DNA from 4 places in the Pseudomonas sp. LBUM1669 genome. Region 2 is predicted to be linked to each of the others. Evidence: predicted binding sites of a transcription regulator. Region 2 holds the regulator's gene; each other region holds the start of a gene.
The links. The regulator FliA, encoded in region 2, starts transcription of late flagellar genes. The targets are predictions, from matches to a motif close to CTAAAGTTTNNNNNNNNNNNGCCGNTAA.

Region 1 (5,973 bases), 2.2 Mb from region 2:
CCGCCGACCGTCGCCAGCCTTTTCGCCATCCCGCGAATGGGCAGCGGCGACGTGCTGGAATGGTGGACCGAACTGGGTGGCCAACCCACACCCTATGCCGACCTCAACGAGGACGCGCAACGACGTTTGCTGGAAACCTATGAAGTGCGTCAGACGTCCCTTGGACAGCTGGCGGACGAACTGCAAAAACGCGGTCAGCCCACGGTAGCGGATGACCTGCGCAGCCTGCTCGGCACGCCCGAGCTGGACAAACTCTACAGCCTCAACGGCGAACCGCTGGTGGTGCGCTGGAACCAGCGTCCACCCAAACCGATCGTGCCACCCGTTGTTCCGGTGGTGCCGGTAGTGCCGCCGTCGCGTCGCGGCTGGTGGATCGCGGCGGCCTTGCTGGCGCTGCTGTTGCTGCTTCTGGCGCTCTGGGCTTACTGGTGGTTTATGCACCGCGAACCCGTCGTCGTGGTCCCACCTGTAGCGCCAGTGGTGACACCGGTCGAGAAACCGGTTGAGCCTGTTCCCGAGCCTGTCGTGGAGCCGGAACCTGTTCCAGAACCCGAACCCGTGCCCGAACCCGTGCCAGAACCGGTACCGGTACCGGCACCCAAGCCCGTCCCGCCACCCAAACCGGTCGTGGCCGCCCCGCCACCGGCCCCGACGCTGGACAACTTCGCTTGCCGCAAAAAAGCACCGAACGCAGAGATCCCGCAATTTGTGGTGGTGCTCGACACTTCGGGCTCGATGGATTTGAACATCAAGTCAGTGAAAGCCGACGAGGACTGGTTCTTCGGCAACGAGCTCAACAAGTACCTGGACGTGAACCGCACCACGCAGATCTTCGCCAAACCGAGCCGCATGGACGTCGCCAAGGACTCGCTGGCCGGCATGATCAACGGGCTGGACCCGAAGATCGACACGCGCCTGATCACCTTCGCCGGCTGCGAAAGAACGCCGGACCAGGGCGTGTTCAAGTTTGGCGACCGCCAGCGGCTGATCAACGGGATTCGAGGCCTGGTGCCCAACGACGGCACACCGCTGGCCGACAGCCTGGCCCACGCAGCAAGCACCGTCGACGGGCGCAATAACGATGCCGTGATCGTGATGTTCGTCGACGGGGAGGACGGTTGCCAGAAAAACGTGTGCGCCGTGTCCCGCCAAATCGCCAGGGATCAACCGCGGCTGCGGGTCAACGTAGTGAAAATCGGTGCCGGCGGCCCGTCACGTTGCATCGCTGAAAACACCGGCGGCCGGGTTTACAGCAGCACCAATGCGGCGGAGCTGGGCAAGCAGTTGAAACTGGCGAGCAAGGAAGTGTCGAGCAATGCCAAGTGTGATTAATCACTCGGCTTGGTATTGAGGTGAGCCCAATCGCGAGCAGGCTCGCTCCTACAGGATTTGTGTTGTTCACACGATTGTGCGACTACACAAATTTCCTGTGGGAGCGAGCCTGCTCGCGATGGCTATTTCAGCGACGACTCAACGAAACCGGTCAACCTCGTGGCGCAAGTCCGCCGCCAGCTTCTCCAGCTCTTTAGCGGTCACGGCCAGGTTCGACACTACTTCACGCTGCTCGCTGTTTGCCAGCGCGATGCTTTGCAGGTTGCTGCTGAGCAATGTCGCGGTGCTGCTCTGCTCCTGGGTCGCGGTGGTGATCGCCGCGAATTGCTGGCCAGCCGAACGGCTCTGCTCATCGATCCGCGCCAGGGCCGAGGCTACGTTGGCGTTGCGTGACAGGCCTTCCTGCATCAGCACGTTGCCTTGTTCCATGGTGCTGATCGCATTGCCGGTTTCCTGCTGGATGCTTTGAATCATCCCGGAAATTTCATCAGTGGCCTGACGTGTACGCGACGCCAGGTTTCGCACCTCGTCGGCAACCACCGCAAAACCACGACCCTGCTCACCGGCACGGGCCGCTTCGATGGCCGCGTTCAGCGCCAGCAGGTTGGTTTGATCGGCGATCGAGGTAATCACCCCGACGATCCCGCCGATTTCCTGGGAGCGCTGCCCCAAGGTATTGATCACGGTGGCGGTGCTATTCAACGCGCCGGCGATTTGTTCCAGAGACGAGGAAGCCTCGTCCATCGATGTGCGACCGATCTGGGTTTGCTGTGCGTTTTCCTGCGCCAGACGCTGGGTGCTGCCCATGTTGTCGGCGATGTTCAGGGAAGTCGCGCTGAACTCTTCCACGGCGCCGGCCATGCTGGTGATTTCGCCCGACTGCTGCTCCATCCCTTCATAAGCACCACCGGACAGGCCGGACAAAGCCTGGGCGCGGCTGTTAACTTCGCCCGAGGCCTTGCGGATGTGCTCGACCATGGTCGACAAGGCCTGGCTCATCTGGTTGAAGGCACGGGCGAGCTGACCGATTTCGTCATTGCTCGTCACGCTCAGGCGCACGCTCAAATCACCGGCGCCCAGGGCTTCTGCCTGACGCACCAGATCGCCCAGCGGCGCGAGTTTGCTGCGCAGCAACCAGACTGCCGAACCCACGGCAATCAACATCGCCAGCAGACTGCCGATGGCCAATTGAATGCCGACGCTCCAGGTCACGGCGCTGATTTCAGCTTTTGGCATGCTCGCCACCACCGACCACGGGCCGCCGTCGAACGGCACGGCCACGCTGTAGAAGTCTTCGGACTTGTCGCTCCAGAAATCACCCTTGCCCGGCGTTTTCGCCAGATCGACGATGGCCGGGACCGCTTGATCCAGCGCTTGCACGCCGGCAATCGGCACCAACCATTTTTTTTGCTCATCGAGCAGCGCCAGCGAGCCGGTCTGGCCGATGCGGAAGCGTTTGAGATTCTCGAACTGCGCGTTCTGCGCGTCGGTGTAATCGAATCCTACGAACAGCACGGCAATCACCTTACCGCCGCTGTCGCGTACAGGCGTGTACTGCGTCATGTAGGAGCGGTCGAACAGCAAGGCGCGGCCGACATAGCTCTGTCCCGCCATCAAGCGTGCATAGGCCGGGTGAGCGTGGTCCAGCAAGGTGCCGATGGCCCGGTTGCCGTCCTGCTTGCTCAAGGAGGTGCTGACGCGGATGAAATCTTCACCGCTGCGCACAAACACCGTCGCAACGCCGGCGGTCATTTGCTTGAACTCGTCCACTTCCTTGAAGTTGTTGTTCAACACTTCGCTGCCCAAGTGCAGGCCTGGGGTCTGCACACCGGCCACCGCCACCGGCTCATCCGGGTGCACGCTCAAGCCGGCGCTGAAGCGCTTCTCGAACAGACCGCTCAGGCGCTGGGTGCTTTCACGCAACGTGCCGTGAAAGGTACTCAACTGATCGGCCAGCAACCGGGCCTCACTGGCCAAGTGCTCTTCGCGTGTGGCGAGGTTGGCGGTGTCCAGCGAACGCAAGGCGAACACGGTACTGCCAGTGATGACAATCGCCAATATCACGGCAAGCGCAAGACCAAGCTGTGAGGCGATCCGGGCACGAGGTTGAGACATGACAGCTCCTGGCCGAGTGACCGGATCATCCTGATCACGATGCACACTCGGCAAAATTCTAATAAGGGGAATTACAGGGAACCTGCACGAAGGTCCCACCTGCAGATTTTCGGCGGCAAACCTGAATACTTGAGTAATTAGCGGGGATATGGCGCAAGGCCTCTATTGCAGAGGCTCTATCGATTCAGCTCAAGCGCTCGACAGCCGGTAAATCCATGGCCCGGACCTCCCCTTGCAGGAAATCGCTGAGCCTGCGCAAACGTTCACCTCCCGGGCGGGTTTTCGGCCAGACGAGGTAATAATGCTCACCGCTGGCGACAGCCGTCGGCCAAGGCAAACTCAGACGACCCTGCGCAACATCCTCCGCCACCATCAGCAAATCGCCCATGGACACGCCGTAGCCTCGAGCCGCCGCGATCATGCCCAACTCCAGCGTGTCGAACACTTGCCCGCCCTTGAGCGAGACCTGATCGGCCAGACCCATGCGTTGCAGCCACGTGCGCCAGTCACGCCGGTCCGGTGCCGGGTGCAGCAGCTCAGTGCTGGCCAGACGCGCGACATCCCACGGTTGATCGTCCATCAGGTTCGGCGCGCCCACCGGAATCAGTTCTTCCGGGAACAGCAGCGTCGCCTCCCAGTCCGGTGGAAAATTCCCGGTGCTGAGGATGACGGCGCAGTCGAAGGGTTCGTGGTTGAAGTCCACGGTGTCGATGTCCATCCAGGCACTGGTCAATTGCACTTCGTTGCCCGGTTGCAAGTGCCGGAAGCGACTCAGGCGCGCCAGCAGCCAGCGCATGGTCAACGTCGACGGGGCTTTCATGCGCAGGATGTCGTCTTCGGCGCGCAAGGTATTGCAGGCGCGTTCGAGCGCGGTAAACCCTTCACGGATGCCCGGCAGGATCAGCCGCGCCGACTCGGTCAGTTGCAGGTTGCGCCCGCTGCGGTGAAACAGCCGACAGGCGAAATGCTCTTCGAGGGTACGAATGTGTCGGCTGACCGCGCTTTGGGTGATCGACAATTCTTCAGCGGCGCGGGTAAAGGAGCTATGTCGCGCCGCCGCTTCGAATGCGCGCAGGGCATACAAGGGAGGAAGACGACGAGACATTGGGAAAGCTCCTATAGCGCGGTTACGCAACGTTAGCAGAAACTTGTCAGCATGAGTTTGACTCATGCCACCCATCCTTTTTATCCCTTTGTGAAAACCCCGCAGAGCGCCGAGAATCGGCTCTCTCCTGTTTAATCTGATAATCGAGGCGTGATGACCATGCAGCATCCAGCACGTACCGAACTCTGGGCCATCCTGCGGCTGGCGGGGCCGTTGATTGCCTCGCAGTTGGCGCACATGCTGATGGTCCTCACCGACACTTTGATGATGGCGCGCCTGAGTCCCGAAGCGCTGGCCGGTGGCGGCCTGGGCGCGGCGACGTATTCGTTCGTGTCGATCTTCTGCATCGGCGTGATCGCGGCAGTCGGCACGCTGGTGGCGATCCGTCAGGGCGCGGGCGATATCGTCGGCGCCGCGCGACTGACCCAGGCCGGATTGTGGCTGGCGTGGTTGATGGCGCTGGTGGCCGGGCTACTGCTGTGGAACCTCAAACCGGTGCTGCTGCTGTTCGGCCAGACCGAAACCAACGTCCAGGCTGCCGGGCAGTTCCTGCTGATCCTGCCGTTCGCCCTGCCCGGCTACCTGAGCTTCATGGCCCTGCGCGGTTTCACCAGCGCCATCGGCCGGGCGACACCAGTGATGGTCATCAGCCTTGGCGGTACCGTGGCCAACTTCCTCCTCAACTATGCGTTGATCACCGGGATGTTCGGCCTGCCGAAAATAGGCCTGGTGGGGATTGGTCTGGTCACGGCGATTGTCGCCAACCTGATGGCCGTGGCGCTGGCGCTGCACATCCGTCGGCATCCGGCCTACGACGCTTATCCGCTGCGCCAGGGTTTGTCGCGGCCTAACCGCCAGTACCTGAAAGAGTTGTGGCGCCTCGGCCTGCCCATTGGCGGCACCTACGCGGTGGAAGTCGGGTTGTTTGCCTTCGCCGCGCTGTGCATGGGCACCATGGGCAGTACGCAACTGGCGGCGCACCAGATCGCCCTGCAGATTGTTTCGGTGGCGTTCATGATTCCGGCGGGGCTTTCGTATGCGATCACCATGCGCATCGGCCAGCATTACGGCGCCGGACAATTGCTGGATGCGCGGCTGGCCGGACGGGTGGGGATCGCCTTTGGTGCGGCGGCGATGCTGGGTTTTGCCATGGTCTTCTGGTTCCTGCCGAATCAGTTGATCGGCCTGTTCCTGGACCACAACGACCCGGCGTTTCGAGACGTCATCAACCTGGCCGTGAGCCTGCTGGCGGTGGCAGCGTGGTTCGAGCTGTTCGACGGCACGCAAACCATCGCCATGGGCTGCATCCGCGGACTCAAGGACGCCAAGACCACGTTCCTGGTCGGGCTGGGTTGCTATTGGCTGATCGGTGCGCCGGCGGCGTGGTGGATGGCGTTCAACTTGAACTGGGGGCCGACAGG
Region 2 (5,973 bases):
GACATTGACGAGCCCCGTCAGGCCTGGCGCATGTTGCTGGCACACCTGGCGCGGATGATTGCCACTCCGGAAGTCGAGCCACTGGAAGAGGGCGGCGTGATTGCCATGGTCGGCCCTGCCGGCATGGGCAAGACCACCACCCTGGCCAAGCTCGCGGCCCGCTACGTGCTCAAATACGGCGCGCAAAACATCGCGCTGGTGAGCATGGACAGCTACCGTATCGGTGCTCAGGAACAATTGAAGACGCTGGGCCGGATTCTCAACGTGTCGGTAACCCATGTCGATCCGGGCCAATCGCTGGTGCAGGCGCTGGATCCGTTGTTGCGCAAACGCGTGGTGCTGATCGATACCGCCGGGCTTCAGGCCAGCGATCCAGCCCTGCGTATGCAGCTCGAAAGCCTGGCCGGACGTGGCATCAAGTCAAAAAATTATTTGGTTTTGGCAACCACCAGCCAGAAACAGGTTCTAACGGCCGCTTATCACAGTTACAAGCGCTGCGGGCTCGCTGGCTGCATCCTGACTAAACTGGATGAAACGGCAAGTCTGGGCGAGGTGTTGAGCCTGGCGATCAGTCATGAATTGCCGGTGGCTTACCTGACCGATGGCCCGCGTATTCCGGATGATTTGCATCTGCCGCGTCGTCATCAGTTGGTCAGTCGCGCCGTAAGCGTGCAAATGCAAGAAGAACCCAGCGAAGAAGCCATGGCTGACATGTTCGCTGATATTTACCACAGCCCGACCAAGCAGGTTGGCTGAGGTACTAATGAACAGTTTTTGTACCTACATCGATGGTCTGCCATGCATTGTTCATTTTATGAGCGCGCAGCCAGTAATGTGGCCTCCGTCTATGCAAGACAAGGTAAAGAAATAACATGGGCAGCATGCATCCCGTACAGGTGATCGCGGTGACCGGCGGCAAAGGTGGCGTCGGGAAGACTAACGTGTCAGTGAACTTGTCCCTGGCTCTAGCTGAACTCGGCCGGCGCGTCATGCTGCTGGACGCCGATCTGGGGCTGGCGAACGTCGACGTCCTGTTGGGGCTGACACCCAAACGTACCCTGGCCGACGTGATCGAAGGCCGCTGTGAGCTGCGCGACGTTCTGTTGCAGGGCCCTGGCGGTATTCGCATCGTTCCGGCCGCGTCCGGCACGCAGAGCATGGTTCATCTGAGCCCGGCCCAGCACGCCGGCCTGATCCAGGCCTTCAGCGATATCGGCGACAACCTCGACGTATTGGTGATCGACACCGCTGCGGGTATTGGTGACTCGGTAGTCAGTTTCGTTCGCGCAGCACAAGAAGTCTTGCTGGTGGTGTGCGACGAGCCGACCTCGATCACCGATGCCTACGCGCTGATCAAACTGCTGAACCGCGATTACGGCATGAACCGCTTCCGCGTCCTGGCCAACATGGCTCAGAGCCCGCAGGAAGGTCGCAACCTGTTCGCCAAGTTGACCAAGGTCACAGATCGCTTCCTCGACGTCGCCCTACAATACGTCGGCGCAGTGCCATACGACGAAAGCGTGCGCAAGGCCGTGCAGAAGCAGCGCGCCGTCTACGAAGCCTTCCCTCGTTCCAAGTGCGCCCTGGCGTTCAAGGCGATCGCGCAGAAGGTCGACACCTGGCCGCTGCCTGCCAACCCGCGTGGGCACCTGGAGTTTTTCGTCGAGCGCCTCGTGCAACAGACCGCAGGACCCGTCCTATGACAGCCAGTGGCTACAACCTCTACAAGAAGTCGGCACGTGACGCGCAGTACGAGCTGATCGAGCGTTACGCGCCACTGGTCAAACGCATTGCTTACCACTTGCTGGCCCGTCTGCCGGCCAGTGTTCAGGTTGAAGACCTGATCCAGGCCGGGATGATCGGCCTGCTTGAAGTGTCGACCAAATATGACGCCAGCAAAGGCGCGAGTTTCGAGACCTACGCGGGCATTCGAATCCGCGGCGCGATGCTCGATGAAGTGCGTAAGGGGGACTGGGCGCCACGTTCGGTTCACCGCAATACCCGCATGGTCAGCGACGCAATTCGCTCGATTGAAGCTAAAACCGGTCGTGACGCTAAAGATCATGAGGTTGCGGCCGAACTCCAATTGAGTCTCGACGATTATTACGGGATTTTGAACGACACCCTGGGCAGCCGGTTATTCAGTTTCGACGATCTGTTGCAGGACGGCGAACACGAAGGGCTGCACGAGGATGGCGCGAGTGCACATCTTGAGCCGTCACGCGATCTGGAAGATGAACGCTTCCAGGCCGCGCTGGCGGACGCGATTGCCAATTTGCCGGAGCGTGAGCGACTGGTGTTGGCGCTGTACTACGACGAAGAGCTGAACCTCAAGGAAATCGGTGAGGTCCTGGGGGTCAGCGAATCGCGGGTCAGCCAGTTACATAGCCAGTGCGCGGCCCGTTTGCGGGGGCGTTTGGGGGAGTGGCGAGCGCGCTGAAGGCAGTGTGGGGACACTGCGAACGAGGCCGGTGGAGTGTTGAACTGCACCGGTCGCGATCTGTTGTGCTCCAGACAGTCATCGAGTGGATTGCCGGATTGATTGAAATGGCGCGTCCAGGTGCTGGGCGCGTTTAAGACTGCTTGGAGGTCGAATTGGACAAGAACATGAAAATCCTCATCGTTGATGACTTCTCAACGATGCGGCGGATCATAAAAAACCTGTTGCGTGACCTTGGGTTCACCAACACGGTCGAGGCCGACGATGGCACTACCGCCATTCCGGTTCTCAACAGCGGGAGCATCGACTTTCTGGTAACGGACTGGAACATGCCTGGCATGACCGGTATCGATCTGCTGCGTCACGTGCGCGCCGATGAAAAGCTCAAGCACCTGCCGGTGCTGATGGTGACTGCCGAAGCCAAGCGCGAGCAGATTATCGAAGCGGCACAGGCCGGTGTTAACGGCTATGTGGTCAAACCCTTCACGGCCCAGGCGTTGAAAGAAAAAATCGAGAAGATTTTCGAACGCATCGGTTGATCCACTGCGCCACGGGGGAGCTATGGAGCATAAAGAATCTTCACTGGGCGATTTTGAATCGACCCTGAAAAAACACGCGGTCGAACTGGTCGAAAGCCTTGAAAAAGGCAGGTTCGGCGACGCTGTGCAACTTATCCATGAGCTCAATCAGACCCGTGACCGCGGCCTGTATCAGGAAGTGGGCAAGCTCACTCGCGAGCTGCATAGCGCGATCGTCAATTTCCAGATTGACCCAAACATGCCGCAAGCCGAGGAAGTGTCGCAGATCACGGACGCCACCGAGCGTCTGGGTTATGTGGTCAAGCTGACCGAGGCCGCCGCCAACCGCACAATGGACCTGGTGGAAAACGCCACGCCGCTGGTCAACCGCCTGAGCGAAGAAGCCCAGGCGTTGAGCACGGATTGGGGGCGGTTCATGCGTCGCGAAGTCGGGGCTGAAGAGTTCCGCGAACTGGCCCGGCGCGTCGACGGTTTCCTGACGCGCAGCAGCGATGACAATCGCACGGTGTCGAGCAACCTCAACGACATTCTGTTGGCCCAGGATTACCAGGACCTCACCGGTCAGGTGATCAAGCGCGTGACCCAATTGGTCACCGAAGTTGAAAGCAACCTGCTCAAGCTCGTGCTCATGGCCAGTCAGGTAGACCGCTTTGCGGGTATCGAACATGACCGTGATGCGATGCTTGCTGAAAAAGATCCGCAAAAACATCTCTCTCAGGGTGAAGGTCCGCAGATTCATGCCGATAAAAGAGAAGACGTTGTGTCCGGTCAGGACGATGTGGACGATTTGTTATCCAGCCTAGGATTTTAGAGTTTTAGCATTTTAGGTTTTTTAGGTTTTTAGACCTGTAGGAGCACCCCCTTAATGAGCTTCGGCGCCGATGAAGAGATCCTTCAGGATTTCCTGGTTGAGGCCGGCGAGATTCTAGAGCAACTGTCCGAACAGCTGGTCGAGCTTGAAAGCCGACCGGATGATGCGGATTTGCTCAATGCAATTTTTCGCGGTTTTCACACTGTAAAAGGGGGCGCCGGCTTCCTCCAGCTCAACGAGCTGGTGGAGTGCTGTCACATCGCCGAGAACGTGTTCGACATCCTGCGCAAGGGTGAACGTCGCGTCGACTCGGAACTGATGGACGTGGTTCTCGAAGCGCTGGACGCAGTGAACAGCATGTTCACCGAAGTTCGCGAACGCAGCCCGATTACGGCTGCCACGCCTGAATTGCTCGCGGCACTGGCCCGTCTGGCCGAGCCGCAAACAGCTGATGAATCTGCACCGGTGGCTGAAGTGGTCGAAGCACCTGCCGCTGAAGAATCGGGCGACATCACTGATAACGAATTTGAACAACTGCTGGACTCGCTGAACGCCGTCAAGGCTCAAGCCGAAGCGCCGGCGGTTGCTCCAGTGGCGGCTGCCGAGTCCGCGGCCAGCGACGAAATTACCGATGCCGAGTTCGAGTCGTTGCTCGATCAACTGCACGGCAAAGGCCAGTTCGCGGTTGATGCGGTGGCAGCGCCCGCTGCACCGGCGGCACCGAAAGCGGCCGGCGACAGCTCTGATATTACCGACGACGAATTCGAAGCACTGCTCGACCAGTTGCACGGCAAGGGCAACTTTGCGGTGGATGCGCTGGAATCGGCCATTGCCGCCGTACCTGCCTCGGCTGCGCCAACCGCTAAAGCGGCCGGCGGTGATCTGATCTCCGATCACGAGTTCGAATCGCTGCTCGACGAATTGCATGGCAAAGGCAAGTTCACCGAAGTCGGCACAGGTGCTGCGGTGGCTGCTCCAGTCGCCAAGGCTGCTGCGCCCAAACCGGTTGCCAAGGCACCCGAGCCGAAAGCCGAAGCGCCGAAACCGGCGGCTGCCGCTGCACCGGCTCCAGCCCGCGCACCGTCCGCGCCGCCACCGGAAAAACCGGCCAGCGAAGCCGAGACCACCGTGCGGGTTGATACCGCGCGTCTCGACGAAATCATGAACATGGTCGGCGAACTGGTATTGGTGCGTAACCGCTTGGTCCGTCTGGGCCTCAACAGCGGCGACGAAGCCATGTCCAAGGCCGTGTCGAACCTCGACGTGGTCACGGCCGACCTGCAAACCGCGGTCATGAAGACCCGGATGCAACCGATCAAGAAAGTCTTCGGGCGCTTCCCGCGTCTGGTTCGCGACCTGGCTCGCCAGCTCAAGAAAGAGATCAACCTGGAGCTGGTCGGCGAAGAAACCGACCTCGACAAGAACCTCGTCGAGGCCCTGGCCGACCCGCTGGTCCACTTGGTGCGCAACTCGGTCGACCACGGCATTGAAGAGCCGGCCGAGCGCGAAGCGATGGGCAAGCCTCGCAGCGGCAAGGTGATCCTGTCCGCTGAACAGGAAGGCGACCACATCCTGCTGTCCATCTCCGATGACGGCAAGGGCATGGACGCTGATGTTCTGCGCGGTATTGCCGTGAAGAAAGGCTTGATGGACAAGGATGCCGCGGATCGCCTCAGCGAGTCCGACTGCTTCAACCTGATCTTCGCGCCGGGTTTCTCGACCAAGACCGAAATTTCCGATGTCTCCGGACGCGGCGTGGGCATGGACGTGGTGAAAACCAAAATCGCCCAGCTCAACGGCACCATCAATATTTATTCGACCAAGGGCAAGGGCTCGAAGATCGTCATCAAGGTCCCGTTGACCCTGGCGATCATGCCGACGCTGATGGTCATGCTCGGCAACCAGGCGTTCGCGTTCCCGCTGGTGAACGTCAACGAGATCTTCCACCTCGACCTGTCGCGCACCAACGTGGTGGACGGTCAGGAAGTGGTGATCGTGCGGGACAAGGCACTGCCATTGTTCTACCTCAAGCGCTGGCTGGTCAGCTCCGCCGCTCACGAAGAGCAGCGCGAGGGCCATGTGGTGATCCTTTCGGTGGGCACTCAGCGGATCGGCTTCGTCGTCGACCAGCTGGTGGGCCAGGAAGAAGTGGTCATCAAGCCATTGGGCAAAATGCTCCAGGG
Region 3 (5,973 bases), 1.5 Mb from region 2:
CGTTGTATTACGCCACCTCGCTGATGTCCTACGAATGGCGCTGGAACCGCGTGCCGCAATACTTCGCCTACCACGCCGAAGAGTCCCAGCGCGCCGTCGACATCTCCACCGTCAGCGAACTGGTGCGCAAGGGCGACAAGGCCGAAGTCACCCTGCGTAATGACGCGGGTGACGAGCAGCGCGTGACCGTCGACGACAACAGCCTGCAAGTCGCCCAAGGCGATGACGTTGCTGAAGGCGACGTGATCGGTGTCACCCGGCATTGGGCCGCCGGACCGCTGATGTGGGGTCTTTGGACCACCTTGTGGTTGTCCGTGGTGTCTGGCGTGCTCGGGCTGCTGATCGGCCTCGCCACCGGCCTGTGCCGTCTATCGAGCAACCCGACGCTGCGCGATCTCTCGACGATCTACGTCGAACTGGTGCGCGGCACGCCGCTGCTGGTGCAGATTTTCATTTTCTACTTCTTCATTGGCACCGTAATGAACCTGTCCCGGGAGTTCGCCGGGATCGCCGCGCTGTCGCTGTTCACCGGTGCCTACGTGGCCGAGATTATTCGCTCAGGCGTGCAGTCGATCGCCCGTGGCCAGAACGAAGCCGCGCGTTCCCTGGGCTTGAGCGCTGGCCAGTCGATGCGCCACGTGGTGCTGCCGCAAGCCTTGAAGCGGGTGCTGCCGCCGCTGGCCGGGCAGTTCATCAGTCTGGTCAAGGACACCTCGCTGGTGTCGGTGATCGCGATTACCGAGCTGCTGAAAAGCGGCCGTGAAGTCATCACCACCTCGTTTTCGCCGTTCGAAATATTGTTCTGCGTGGCCGGGTTGTACCTGTTGATCAACCTGCCGCTGTCGAAAATCGCCAGTCGGCTTGAGCGGAGGCTCGCGCAAAGTGATTGAAGTCCGCGATCTGGTAAAAGTCTTCGACACCCGTGGCCAGGTGGTGCGCGCGGTGGATAGCGTCTCCACGCAGGTGGCGAAAGGCGAAGTATTGGTGGTGATCGGCCCGTCCGGTTCCGGCAAGTCGACCTTCCTGCGCTGCCTCAACGGTCTGGAAGAATTCGATTCGGGTTCGGTGAGCATCGACGGCCTGCAACTGGCCGACCCGAAAACCGACGTGAACGCCTACCGCCGAGAAGTCGGCATGGTGTTCCAGCATTTCAACCTGTTCCCGCACATGACCGTGCTGGAAAACCTCTGCCTGGCCCAGAAAGTCGTGCGCAAGCGCGGCAAGAAGGAGCGCGAGGCCAAGGCCTTGGCATTGCTGGAGAAGGTCGGTATTGCGCAGAAGGCCAACGAGTTTCCGTCACGCCTGTCCGGGGGGCAGCAACAGCGTGTGGCGATTGCCCGGGCATTGGCCATGGAACCCAAGGTCATGCTGTTCGATGAGCCGACTTCGGCGCTTGATCCGGAAATGGTCGGCGAAGTGCTGGACGTGATGAAAACCCTGGCCGTGGAAGGCATGACTATGGTCTGCGTCACCCACGAAATGGGCTTTGCGCGGGAAGTAGCGGATCGGGTGCTGTTTTTCGATCACGGCAAACTGCTGGAAGATGCATCGCCGGCCGAGTTCTTCGATGCACCGAAGGATCCGCGGGCGCAGGCCTTCTTGCGCCAGGTTTTGTAGCTTTAGCGCCTGTCCTGACGCCTTCGCGGGCAAGCCTCGCTCCTACAGTATTGTGTCGTGGCTCAATCGAGCGATACACAAAGCCCTGTAGGCGCGAGGCTTGCCCGCGAAGGCATCACCTCGGTTTCAAACCTTGAACCGCCCCACCAACATCTGCAGATGCGTCCCCAACCGCGCCAGCTCAACGCTGGAGGCCGCGGTCTCTTCACTGGCTGCCGAGGTCTGCTCGGACACATCGCGCACGTTCAGCACGCTCCGGTTGATCTCCTCGGCCACCGCGGTTTGCTGCTCGGCAGCGGCGGCAATCTGCTGGTTCATCGACTGAATCGCCGACACGGTGCGGGTGATGCTCTCCAGCGAGCTACCGGCGCGGCGGGTCAGTTCGACGCTGCTGTCGGTCAGGGTGCGGCTGTTGTCCATGATGGTGGCCACTTGCTGGGTGCCGGCTTGCAGGCCGACGATCAGTTCTTCGATTTCCTCGGTGGACTTCTGGGTGCGCTGGGCCAAGCTACGGACTTCATCGGCGACCACCGCGAAACCGCGTCCGGCCTCACCGGCACGGGCGGCTTCAATCGCAGCGTTGAGTGCCAACAGGTTGGTTTGTTGGGCCACGGATTTGATCACGTCCAGCACGCTGCCGATCTTGTCGCTCTCGCGTTTCAGATCGCCCATGGCCGCCGTGGAATTGCCAACTTCGAGGGCCAGGCGCTCGATCTGAGCGATGGCTTCGCCAACCACTTTGTCACCTTCGCGGGCCTGCTGATCGGCGGCGACGGCGGCTTCGGAGGCTTCTTCGGCGTTGCGCGCGACTTCCTGCACGGTGGCCGTCATCTCGTTCATTGCCGTGGCCACCTGGTCGGTCTCGATCTTCTGGCTGTTGACCCCGGCACTGGTCTGCTCGGTGACCGCGGACAGTTCTTCGGCGGCGCTGGCGATTTGTGTAACGCCATCGCTGATCCCGCCGATCAGTTCGCGCAGGCCCAGGGTCATGCTCTGCATGGCGCGCTGGAGCTGGCCCAATTCGTCGCGACGCTCGGAAACAAGGTTTTGCGTCAGGTCGCCCGCCGCCACGCGCTCGGCCACTTTGAGGGTCTGATTCAGCGGGATCACGATCTGGCGAGTGATCGCCCATGCCGCCAGCAAGCCAAACGCCAGGGCCAGAACAGTCGCCATCAGCAGCAGGTTCTTGGCGTGTGCGGCGTCGGTGTCGCGGACGATGGTTTGTGACACGGTGAGTTTTTTGCTCACGTCGAGCAAGGTATCGCCTTGCTCGGCCATGCGCTTGAGGGCGGCGGCGCTAGCCACTTGCGAGTCGCGGAACTGGCTGACGGCGGCGCGGTAGGCTTTGAGCGAATCGGTGGCCTGTTGCAGGTTGGCGATGTGCTGTTCCGGCAGTTTGGATGGCAGGCTTTCGAGGTTCTTCAGGGCGTTGTCGATGGCGTCCAGAGCAGGTTGCTCGGCCTCGGTCTTGCCGCTGTAGGTGTAGCCGCGCACTTGGAAGCGTGCCTGCTGAATCAGTTTGCTCAGGTCGATCACGCTGTTGAAGTCGGCGACGCTGTCGCCTTGCAGCATGGATTTTTCGACTTCGGCGACGCGGGCCACGGCGTTGTCGGCGGTCGCGCCCAGTTTGCTGCGGGCGTCTTCGCGGTTGGCGCCGGCCTGGGTCATCGCGATGAAGGCTTGTTTGTACTGGCTGACGGCGGCCAATTGCTGGTCGATCATCGCCACGTCAGACGGCTGTTCGATCAACTTGCGCGCGGTTTGCAGGCCCGCGTCGAGTTGGCTCAACAGATCGTTGACGGCGCCCGGGCCTTGTTCGCCTCGGCGCATTTCGTAGTCCCGACGGGCCAGGCGCAGGTCTTTGGTCAGGTCGTTGAGGCTGGCAATGAACCCCAGCTTGTCGCCACGGCTCATCACGCCCGTCAGGCCGGTCCAGCCAGTGAAGGTGATCAGCAGCGTTAGCAGCAGCACCAGACCGAAACCGATCCCCAGTTTGCGATTGACGCTTACATTTCCCAGACTCTCGGCTAGCCAACGGTACATGCTGCTACTCCCTCGGACCACTCATTGGTTTTATGGGGGCTATATCGGCAGGTGCCCGGGAATCTGTAGGCGCAACGCGGTATTCGGGTCGAGTAAATCCCTGTGGCGAGGGAGCTTGCTCCCGTTCGGCTGCGAAGCAGTCGCAAATCAGGCTGATACGGTTTTGCAGGAAAAAAGCGGTGGCCGCTGCGCGCCCAAGCGGGAGCAAGCTCCCTCGCCACAGTGACCGTGTTTGATCTTAAAAGAGCCGGGCGAGCAGCGCGGTGACGGCGGTTTCGACGCGCAAGATGCGCTCGCCGAGTTGTACCGGTTGCAGGCCGGACTTGGCCAGCAGGTCGATTTCGTAAGGGATCCAGCCGCCTTCGGGGCCGATGGCCAAGGTCACCGGTTCATTCAGGCCGCGAGGGCAGGGCGGGTAATTGCCCGGGTGACCCACCAGACCGAGCGTACCTTCGGAAATGGCCGGCAGCCGATCTTCGACGAACGGCTTGAAGCGTTTTTCGATGACTATTTCCGGTAGCACGCTGTCCCGAGCCTGTTCCAGGCCGAGGATCAATTGCTCGCGAATCGCCTCTGGCTCCAGAAACGGCGTTTGCCAGAAGCTCTTCTCGACGCGATAGCTGTTCACCAGAATGATTCGTGGCACACCCATGGCTGCCACGGTCTGAAACACCCTGCGCAGCATTTTCGGCCGTGGCAGGGCCAATATCAGTGTCAGTGGCAGCTTGGTCGGTGGCGGCTGGTCAAGGGTGACGCGCAGTTCGGCTTCATCAGCGTCCAGGCGCAGCACTTCGGCCGAGCCCATTAGCCCGCCGATACGCCCGACGCGCATGCTGTCCCCCACTTCACAACGGTGGACTTCCTGCATGTGCGTCAACCGGCGATCACGCAGGATCACCCGGTCCGCCGCAATGAAATCGGCCTCCTCGAGGAGCAGCAGGTTCACGGCTGGGTCGCTGGCGGCTGGTCGTTGTGATCGTCGACCGGCTGATCGTCAGGATGGTCGCCACGCTTGCTGATAAGGCCGCCGAACAGGATGCCGATTTCGAACAGCAGCCACATCGGTACGGCCAACAGCGTCTGCGAAAAGATGTCCGGTGGTGTCAGGATCATGCCGACCACGAAGCAGCCGATGATCACGTAGGGGCGGATTTTCCTCAGGTATTGGACGTCGACCACGCCGATCCACACCAGCAGCACCACGGCCACCGGGATCTCGAACGCCACGCCGAAGGCAAAGAACAGCGTCATGACGAAGTCGAGGTAGCTGCTGATGTCGGTCATCATTTCCACGCCGGCCGGGGTGGCGGCGGCGAAGAATTTGAAGATCAGCGGGAACACCAGGTAATAGGCGAACGCCATGCCGGCGTAGAACAGCATGATGCTGGACACCAGCAGCGGCACGGCGATGCGCTTCTCATGTTTGTAGAGGCCCGGCGCGATGAAGCCCCAGATCTGATGCAGGATCACCGGGATCGCCAGGAACAGCGAGACCATCATGGTCAGCTTCAGCGGCGTCAGGAACGGCGACGAAACATCGGTGGCGATCATCGTCGCGCCCACGGGCAGGTATTGACGTAGCGGCGTGGAGACGAAGGTGTAGATCTGCTGGGTGAAGGCAAACAACCCGGCGAAGATGATGAAGATCGCCGCTACGCAACGCAGCAGGCGGGTACGCAACTCGGTGAGGTGCGAAACCAGCGGCATGTGCTGGTCGTTTTCAGGAAGATCGCTCATGGGGCTCGCGGCGGCAGTGTTGGGTCATGAGGGGCCGGCGCAACTGGCACAGCCGCAGGCGTGGCAGGTTCAACCGGTGGCGTTGCAACAACGGGCGCAGGTTCTACAGCCGCGACAACAGGTGCTGGCTTGGCGGCGGGAGCATGAATCGTCTGCTCCGCCACCGGTTCAACCGGCTGAACCGGTGTGGCTTCCTGTTGGGTCGGCGTGAAGATCTTCCGCGCCTCCTGTTCCAGCGACAGGATGTGCTCGTTGTGCAGTTGCCGACGAATCTCGTCGGCACCGATTTCACGTTCAACTTCCTGTTTGATCGCGTTGAAGCTGCGCTTCAGACGGCCGACCCACAGGCCGGCGGTGCGCGCAGCGCCCGGCAGACGCTCGGGACCCAGCACCAGCAGGGCCACAAGGCCGACGAGCAGCAGTTCAGAGAAGCTGATACCAAACATTAGTCAGTGCTCACACGTCTTTGCGGATCGGCTCTTCGACTTTTTGCGCCTGCACGTCGATGGTGTGCGGCTGGTTCACGGACTGTGTGGTCTGTGGCTGAGCAGGTGGAACCGGTTGGGCCGGGGTCAC
Region 4 (5,973 bases), 1.5 Mb from region 2:
ATGCCGGTCAGCGCGGTGGTTATCAACACCCCGACCGTGGCCAGCGACAACGCCGGCCACAACGCCACGCGAAAGCTGGATACGCGGGTGCGCAAGCCGCCATCGAGCAGGATCACCGCGAGGGCGAGGTTGCCGACCAGATAAGCCGTTGGGTAGTTATCAAAGATAATGCCGCCGCCGTCGACGCCAGCGGCCATGCCCACGGCGAGGATGATCACCAGAATCGGGATGCCGAGGCGCGAGGAAAGTGAGCTCACCAGAATGCTCGCACCTACCAGCAACGCGCCGATCAAGAACAGGCTGTTGATGGTCGTCGCATTCAAAGGCAGTACTCCAGAAAGCTGAAAGGCGGGCACAAACTGACCATGCAGTCTGCGTGCCAGCGATTCTAACCTGTTGAAATGTGATGCTGTCAAAAAGCTTTTGCAGCAGCGACAACGTCACTCGGGTTGAGCTTGATCCCTGTGGCGAGGGGATTTATCCCCGTTGGGCTGCGGAGCGGCCCCCTGCGTTCTTTCAGGCACACACCGCAAACAGATCTTGCGACGGCTTCGCCGCCGAACGGGGATAAATCCCCTCACCACAGATAAATCCCTCAGCCACAGATAAATCGCCTGGCCACAGAGAAGGTGTCGCTGTTTACAGGCTAAACCGCCCAACCATGTTGTTCAGGTCCAGCGCCAATCGCGACAACTCATTGCTCGCCGCACTCGTCTGATTCGCCCCGGTCGCCGATTGCACCGACAAATCACGGATGTTCACCAGATTGCGATCCACTTCACGGGCGACCTGCGCCTGTTCTTCAGCCGCGCTGGCGATTACCAGGTTGCGCTCGTTGATCTCGACAATGGCGCTGTTGATGGTGTCCAGCGAAAGACCTGCACCGCGGGCAATGTTCAAGGTCGACTCAGCACGTTCGGTGCTGTTGCGCATCGAGTCCACCGCGTGTTCGGTGCCGCTCTGGATGCTGCCGATCATGCGTTCGATCTCGCTGGTCGACTGCTGAGTGCGATGCGCCAGTGCACGTACCTCATCCGCCACCACCGCGAAGCCACGTCCGGCTTCACCGGCACGCGCGGCTTCAATGGCTGCGTTCAATGCCAGCAAGTTGGTCTGGTCAGCCAGACCGCGAATCACGTCCAGCACTTTACCGATGTCACGGGACTCGTTGGCCAGGTCGCCAATCAGGGTCGCGGTGCTCTGCACATCGGCGCTCATGCGTTCGATGGCGCTGACGGTTTCCTGCACCAGGTCACGACCGTCGCCGGCCGAGGTGGTGGCGTTCTTCGAGGCTTCGGACGTGCTCACGGCGTTGCGTGCGACCTCTTCCACGGCGCTGGTCATTTCATTGACGGCGGTGGCGGCCTGTTCGATTTCGTTGTTCTGCTGGGTCAGGCCACGAGCGCTTTCGTCGGTGACACTGTTGAGTTCTTCAGCGGCGGACGCCAGTTGCGTGGCTGAGCCGGAAATCCGCTGCAGGGTGTCACGCAGCTTGTCCTGCATCTTCGACATGGCCAGCAGCAAGCGGCCGGCTTCATCTTCGCCATCGACATGAATCGGGCGCGTCAGGTTGCCCTCGGCGATTTCTTCGGCCGCGCTCAAGGCGTTGGCTATCGGCTTGGTAATGCTGTTGGTCAGGAGCCAGGCGAACAGCAGTGTCAGGCCGGTGGCGATCACCAGCAGGGTGACGACCAGGGTGAACGCCGAGGAATACTGATCCGTTGCTTGCTGATTAAGGTCGACCGCCTGTTGGTTGTTGATCAGCATCAGGCGGTTGAGCACGGCGTTGACGGCTTCAGAGTTGTTCAACAGATCGGTGTTGAGCAAGGTGCGCAGTTCTTCCACCTGGTTGTTGCGCGACAGACTCTTCATCCGGTCTTCAAGCTGACGGTACTGGCCAAGCAACTGCACGTATTGGTCGTAAGCCGCACGCTCGTCAGGGCTGCTGATGAATTTTTCATACTCTGTCTGTGCGGCGCGGATCTGCTGGTTGCGCTGGTCGAACAGCTCGATGGTTTTTTGCTGCACGTCGGGTTCGCGGTTGGTCAACAAGCGATAGGACAGAACCCGAAGGCGCAGGGTCAGTTGGGTGAACTCATCCAGCGCTTTGATGCTCGGCACGCTGCTCTCGACGATGTTCTCGCCGGCGCCGCGAATCTTGCTCATCTGGTTCAAGGCAAACACCCCCAAAACCAGCATCAAACCGCCAATCAGGGCGAAACCGAGGAACGCCCGCGGTGCGATATTCATATTACGAAGGGACATGCTGTTTACCAAAGTGAGCGCACCCGTGCGGCGCTGAAGCTGACGTATGAGTGACTTATCGGTCATGCGACTAAAGTCTTGAGTGCCTGCGCGTTTTTGTCGCACAAGGGCCCCGGCGACGAAGTGCAGGAACCAGATCCGCCAATCACAGTCTTTAAAGCTCGCGAGGAAGGCCGTCCGCCAGGAAAATCAAGGCTTTGCGCCTGAATAACCCTGGCGTCCATGATGACTTTTCTTTATCGTACGCGCCCTTTGAAAATGCTTGGAAAATCAAAATGTTGGAAGCATCCCTTAGCCAATTGGAACAGCTGGTCAGCGACCTGGTGCAACAGAACCAGACCTTGCTCGCCACCAACCAGACCCTGAGCGCAGAACTGGCCCAGGCCAAGGATGAAAACGAAAGCCTGCAACTGAACCTGATGGAACAGGAAGAGAAACAAGGCGCCACCGCGGCCCGCATCCAGGCCCTGGTTGAGCGCGTCAGCGCCGGCCCGGTCAGCGCATGAATCATGGCGCCGCAGGGGTAAAAGTCGTCTCGATCCTGGGGGAGGACTATTCGATCAAGGCGCCGGCCGGGGAAGAGCAAACCCTGCTGGACGCCGCGATGATGTTGAAAGCTGCCTTGGCCGACACCAAAAGGAAGTACCCGACGCTGATCGGTGACCGACTGCTGGTGCTGGCTGCGATGAATCTGTGTTCCCAGCAGATTGAAATGCAAAAGCAGCACAAGCAGGAACTCGACCGTTACCAAGAGCAAGTCAGCGCCACGGTTGAAGTGATCTCCAAGACGATCAATCAGGCCTGATCGGCTTTGCGCACAACCAAAGAATAGATTGTCGTTTGAGTTGTATACAATCGGCACGGCTGTTGCAGTGTTTCAGCCTCTTATTCTTTGGGGGTGCTCCATGCAGTTCTGGCGACGCAGTATTCAATGGCAGTTAATCCTGAGTATGGGCACTGCCCTGCTGGTCAGTATTCTGATCGTGGTTGGCATTTATACCCTCGTGGTCAACCGCCTCGCCCAGAGCTATCTGGTCGAACAGGCACTGCCGTCGAGCATCGAAGCGATGCGCAACGACATCGAACGAGTCCTCGTCCAACCCCTCACCGCCGCCAAGGACATCGCCAGCAACAGCATGGTGCGCGACTGGCTGGCCGAGGGTGAAAACGGTGCTCAAACCGCCGCGTTCGTCGAGTATCTGGAAGGTATCCGCGCCGAACACAAGGCCTTCACCGCGCTGATCGTCGGCACGGCTTCAAACCATTACTTCACTGAAAAAGGCCTGGACCGGACCCTCAGCCGTTCCAATCCCAAAGACGCCTGGTTCTACGCATTCCTCGACAGCAACCAGCCGCGCACCCTCAATATCGACAATGACACCGCGACCGGAGAGTTGGCGCTGTTCATCGACCTCAAGGTCGAGCAGGCCGGTAAAGTCGTGGGTGTTGCCGGGCTTGGGTTAAGCATGAAAGAGCTGTCGGAACTGATCCACAACTTCAACTTCGGTGAGCGCGGCAAGGTCTATCTCGTGCGTTCCGACGGTTTGATCCAGGTTCACCCTGAGGCGCAATTCAGCGGCAAGCGCACCTTGGCCGAGCAAATCGGCTCGCCCGCTGCGCAAGCGGTCATGGGTCAACTTTCTAGCTCAAAAGCATCTGCCACCCACAGCAGCTTTGTCCGCGATGGCGAAGATTATCTGGCGTTGAGCCTGCCGTTGCGCGACCTGGGCTGGACCCTGGTGGCCGAAGTGCCGCAGTCGCAGATCTACGCCGAAGCCCGTCGCGCCATGTGGATGAGCAGCGGAATTGGTTTGGCGGTGGCGCTGGTGTGTCTGTTGCTGGTGGTGTTGCTGGCCCGTGGGCTGGTGCGGCCGATCCGTCAGGTAACAGCCGCGCTGGTAGCCATCGGTAGCGGTGGGGGAGATTTGACCCATCGGTTAGATTCCAGTCGCGCCGATGAGCTGGGTGACTTGGCGCGCGGCTTCAATCGATTCCTCGACAGCCAGCGTGAAATGATCGGCGAGGTGCTGACCACCAGCGAGCGTTTGCGCACGGCCGTCGGCCAAGTGGCGAAGGTCGTGGACAACACCGCCGAACGCTCCGGTCGTCAGCAGGAAATGACCGATATGGTCGCCACCGCCGTCCACGAAATGGGCCTGACCGTGCAGGAAATCGCCCAGAACGCGGGTAACGCCGCCGTCGCTTCGCAGAGCGCCCGGGATGAAGCGATGCAGGCGCGGGAAGTGGTCGGTGGTTCGATCCGGCATATCGAAAGCATGTCCGACGAAATCGGCATCGCCGCCAGTGCCGTTGGCGAATTGGCCGAACAGGTCGCATCCATCGATCAGGTGCTGGCAGTGATTCGCGGGATCTCCGAACAGACCAATTTACTGGCACTGAACGCGGCCATCGAAGCCGCGCGGGCCGGCGACATGGGGCGTGGGTTTGCGGTAGTGGCGGATGAAGTGCGCACGTTGGCGCGGCGCACCCAGACGTCGACCGACGAGATCCAGCAGATGATCGGCAGCCTCAAGCAGGGCGCGGAGAATGCCGTTTCATCCATGCATTCCGGGCAGGCAGCGACGGGCACCGGCGTCGAGTCGAGCCAGCGCACCGGCGCATCGTTGACGGCGATTACCGGACAGGTCGAGCGCATCAGCGACATGAACCATCAGGTGGCGACGGCCACGGAAGAACAGTCGGCGGTGACGGAAGAGATCAACCGCAATGTGCAGGGGATTTCGGATTTGGCCCGGGCGACGGCTGGCGAAGTGAGAGCGTGCCGGGAGGACTGCCAGACATTGCAGCGGTTGGCGGATGACTTGGCGCGGCAAGTGGGTGGGTTCAAGTTGAGTTGATGAGTTGTCTGTGCGGGCGCCTTCGCGAGCAAGCCCGCTCCCACATTTGATCCGCGATGCATCAGACAACGCGGTCAACTGTGGGAGCGGGCTTGCTCGCGAATGGATGTCAGCAGCACCACAAGGCTCTAGTTAGAACCACTCATCCTGCATCGTCAAACACACATCATCCCGAGCCTCGAGAATCGCCAGCTCATGGTGGCAACCCGGCACTTCCCATGTCAGGAAATACCGCGCCGCCTGCAACTTGCCCTTATAGAAGCTCACATCCGCCGCGTGCCCTTTGGCCAACCCTTCCTCGGCGCGAATAGCCTGTTCCAGCCAGCGCCAGCCAATCACCGTGTGCCCGAATACTTTCAGGTACAGCGCCGAATTCGCCAGGCTGCTGTTGACCTTGCCTTGGCCCAGGTCCGTCAGCAAGCCGATGGTCACCGTTTGCAGGCGCGCCACCAGTTTCTCCAGCGGTTCACGCAGGGCGGTCAACGACTCATGCGCCTGCGACCGTTCGGCGGTGTTGGCAATCAAGCGGATCAACTGCTTGAGTCCCGCGCCACCGTTCTGCGCCAGTTTGCGCCCCAGCAAATCCAGCGACTGAATCCCGTGGGTGCCTTCGTGGATCGGGTTCAAACGGTTGTCGCGGTAATACTGCTCCACCGGGTATTCGCGGGTGTAACCGTGACCACCGAGAATCTGGATCGCCAGTTCGTTGGCCTTCAGGCAAAACTCCGAAGGCCAGGATTTGACGATGGGAGTCAGCAAATCCAGCAGCTCATGGGCCTGTTTGCGCTCGGCCTCAGTCTCAAGGGTCGTGGTGTCGTCAAACAACCGTGCCGCGTACAGCCCTAAGTCG

Region 1: ACA051_RS28820 (methyl-accepting chemotaxis protein) is a predicted target of FliA. The motif match lies at 3,554-3,581, and genes of this name have one in related genera.
Region 3: ACA051_RS01875 (methyl-accepting chemotaxis protein) is a predicted target of FliA. The motif match lies at 3,702-3,729, and genes of this name have one in related genera.
Region 4: ACA051_RS02240 (methyl-accepting chemotaxis protein) is a predicted target of FliA. The motif match lies at 2,321-2,348, and genes of this name have one in related genera.

The regions. Positions count from the first base shown of each region.
Region 1 is NZ_CP166784.1:6,182,930-6,188,902, forward strand. Features, by position in the region: gene ACA051_RS28815 (vWA domain-containing protein) at 1-1,332, shown strand, start outside; gene ACA051_RS28820 (methyl-accepting chemotaxis protein) at 1,471-3,447, opposite strand; gene ACA051_RS28825 (LysR substrate-binding domain-containing protein) at 3,632-4,552, opposite strand; gene ACA051_RS28830 (NorM family multidrug efflux MATE transporter) at 4,712-5,973, shown strand, end outside.
Region 2 is NZ_CP166784.1:1,926,592-1,932,564, forward strand. Features, by position in the region: gene flhF (flagellar biosynthesis GTPase FlhF) at 1-756, shown strand, start outside; gene fleN (flagellar synthesis regulator FleN) at 873-1,703, shown strand; gene fliA (RNA polymerase sigma factor FliA) at 1,700-2,440, shown strand; gene ACA051_RS08925 (chemotaxis response regulator CheY) at 2,608-2,979, shown strand; gene ACA051_RS08930 (protein phosphatase CheZ) at 3,002-3,790, shown strand; gene ACA051_RS08935 (chemotaxis protein CheA) at 3,845-5,973, shown strand, end outside.
Region 3 is NZ_CP166784.1:395,228-401,200, forward strand. Features, by position in the region: gene ACA051_RS01865 (amino acid ABC transporter permease) at 1-890, shown strand, start outside; gene ACA051_RS01870 (amino acid ABC transporter ATP-binding protein) at 883-1,617, shown strand; gene ACA051_RS01875 (methyl-accepting chemotaxis protein) at 1,744-3,660, opposite strand; gene ACA051_RS01880 (16S rRNA (uracil(1498)-N(3))-methyltransferase) at 3,899-4,606, opposite strand; gene tatC (twin-arginine translocase subunit TatC) at 4,603-5,397, opposite strand; gene tatB (Sec-independent protein translocase protein TatB) at 5,394-5,843, opposite strand; gene ACA051_RS01895 (twin-arginine translocase TatA/TatE family subunit) at 5,854-5,973, opposite strand, start outside.
Region 4 is NZ_CP166784.1:475,311-481,283, forward strand. Features, by position in the region: gene ACA051_RS02235 (potassium/proton antiporter) at 1-323, opposite strand, end outside; gene ACA051_RS02240 (methyl-accepting chemotaxis protein) at 640-2,265, opposite strand; gene ACA051_RS02245 (hypothetical protein) at 2,541-2,771, shown strand; gene ACA051_RS02250 (cell division protein ZapA) at 2,768-3,070, shown strand; partial or broken gene ACA051_RS02255 (cache domain-containing protein) at 3,333-4,211, shown strand; gene ACA051_RS02260 (methyl-accepting chemotaxis protein) at 4,416-5,123, shown strand; gene ACA051_RS02265 (acyl-CoA dehydrogenase) at 5,256-5,973, opposite strand, start outside.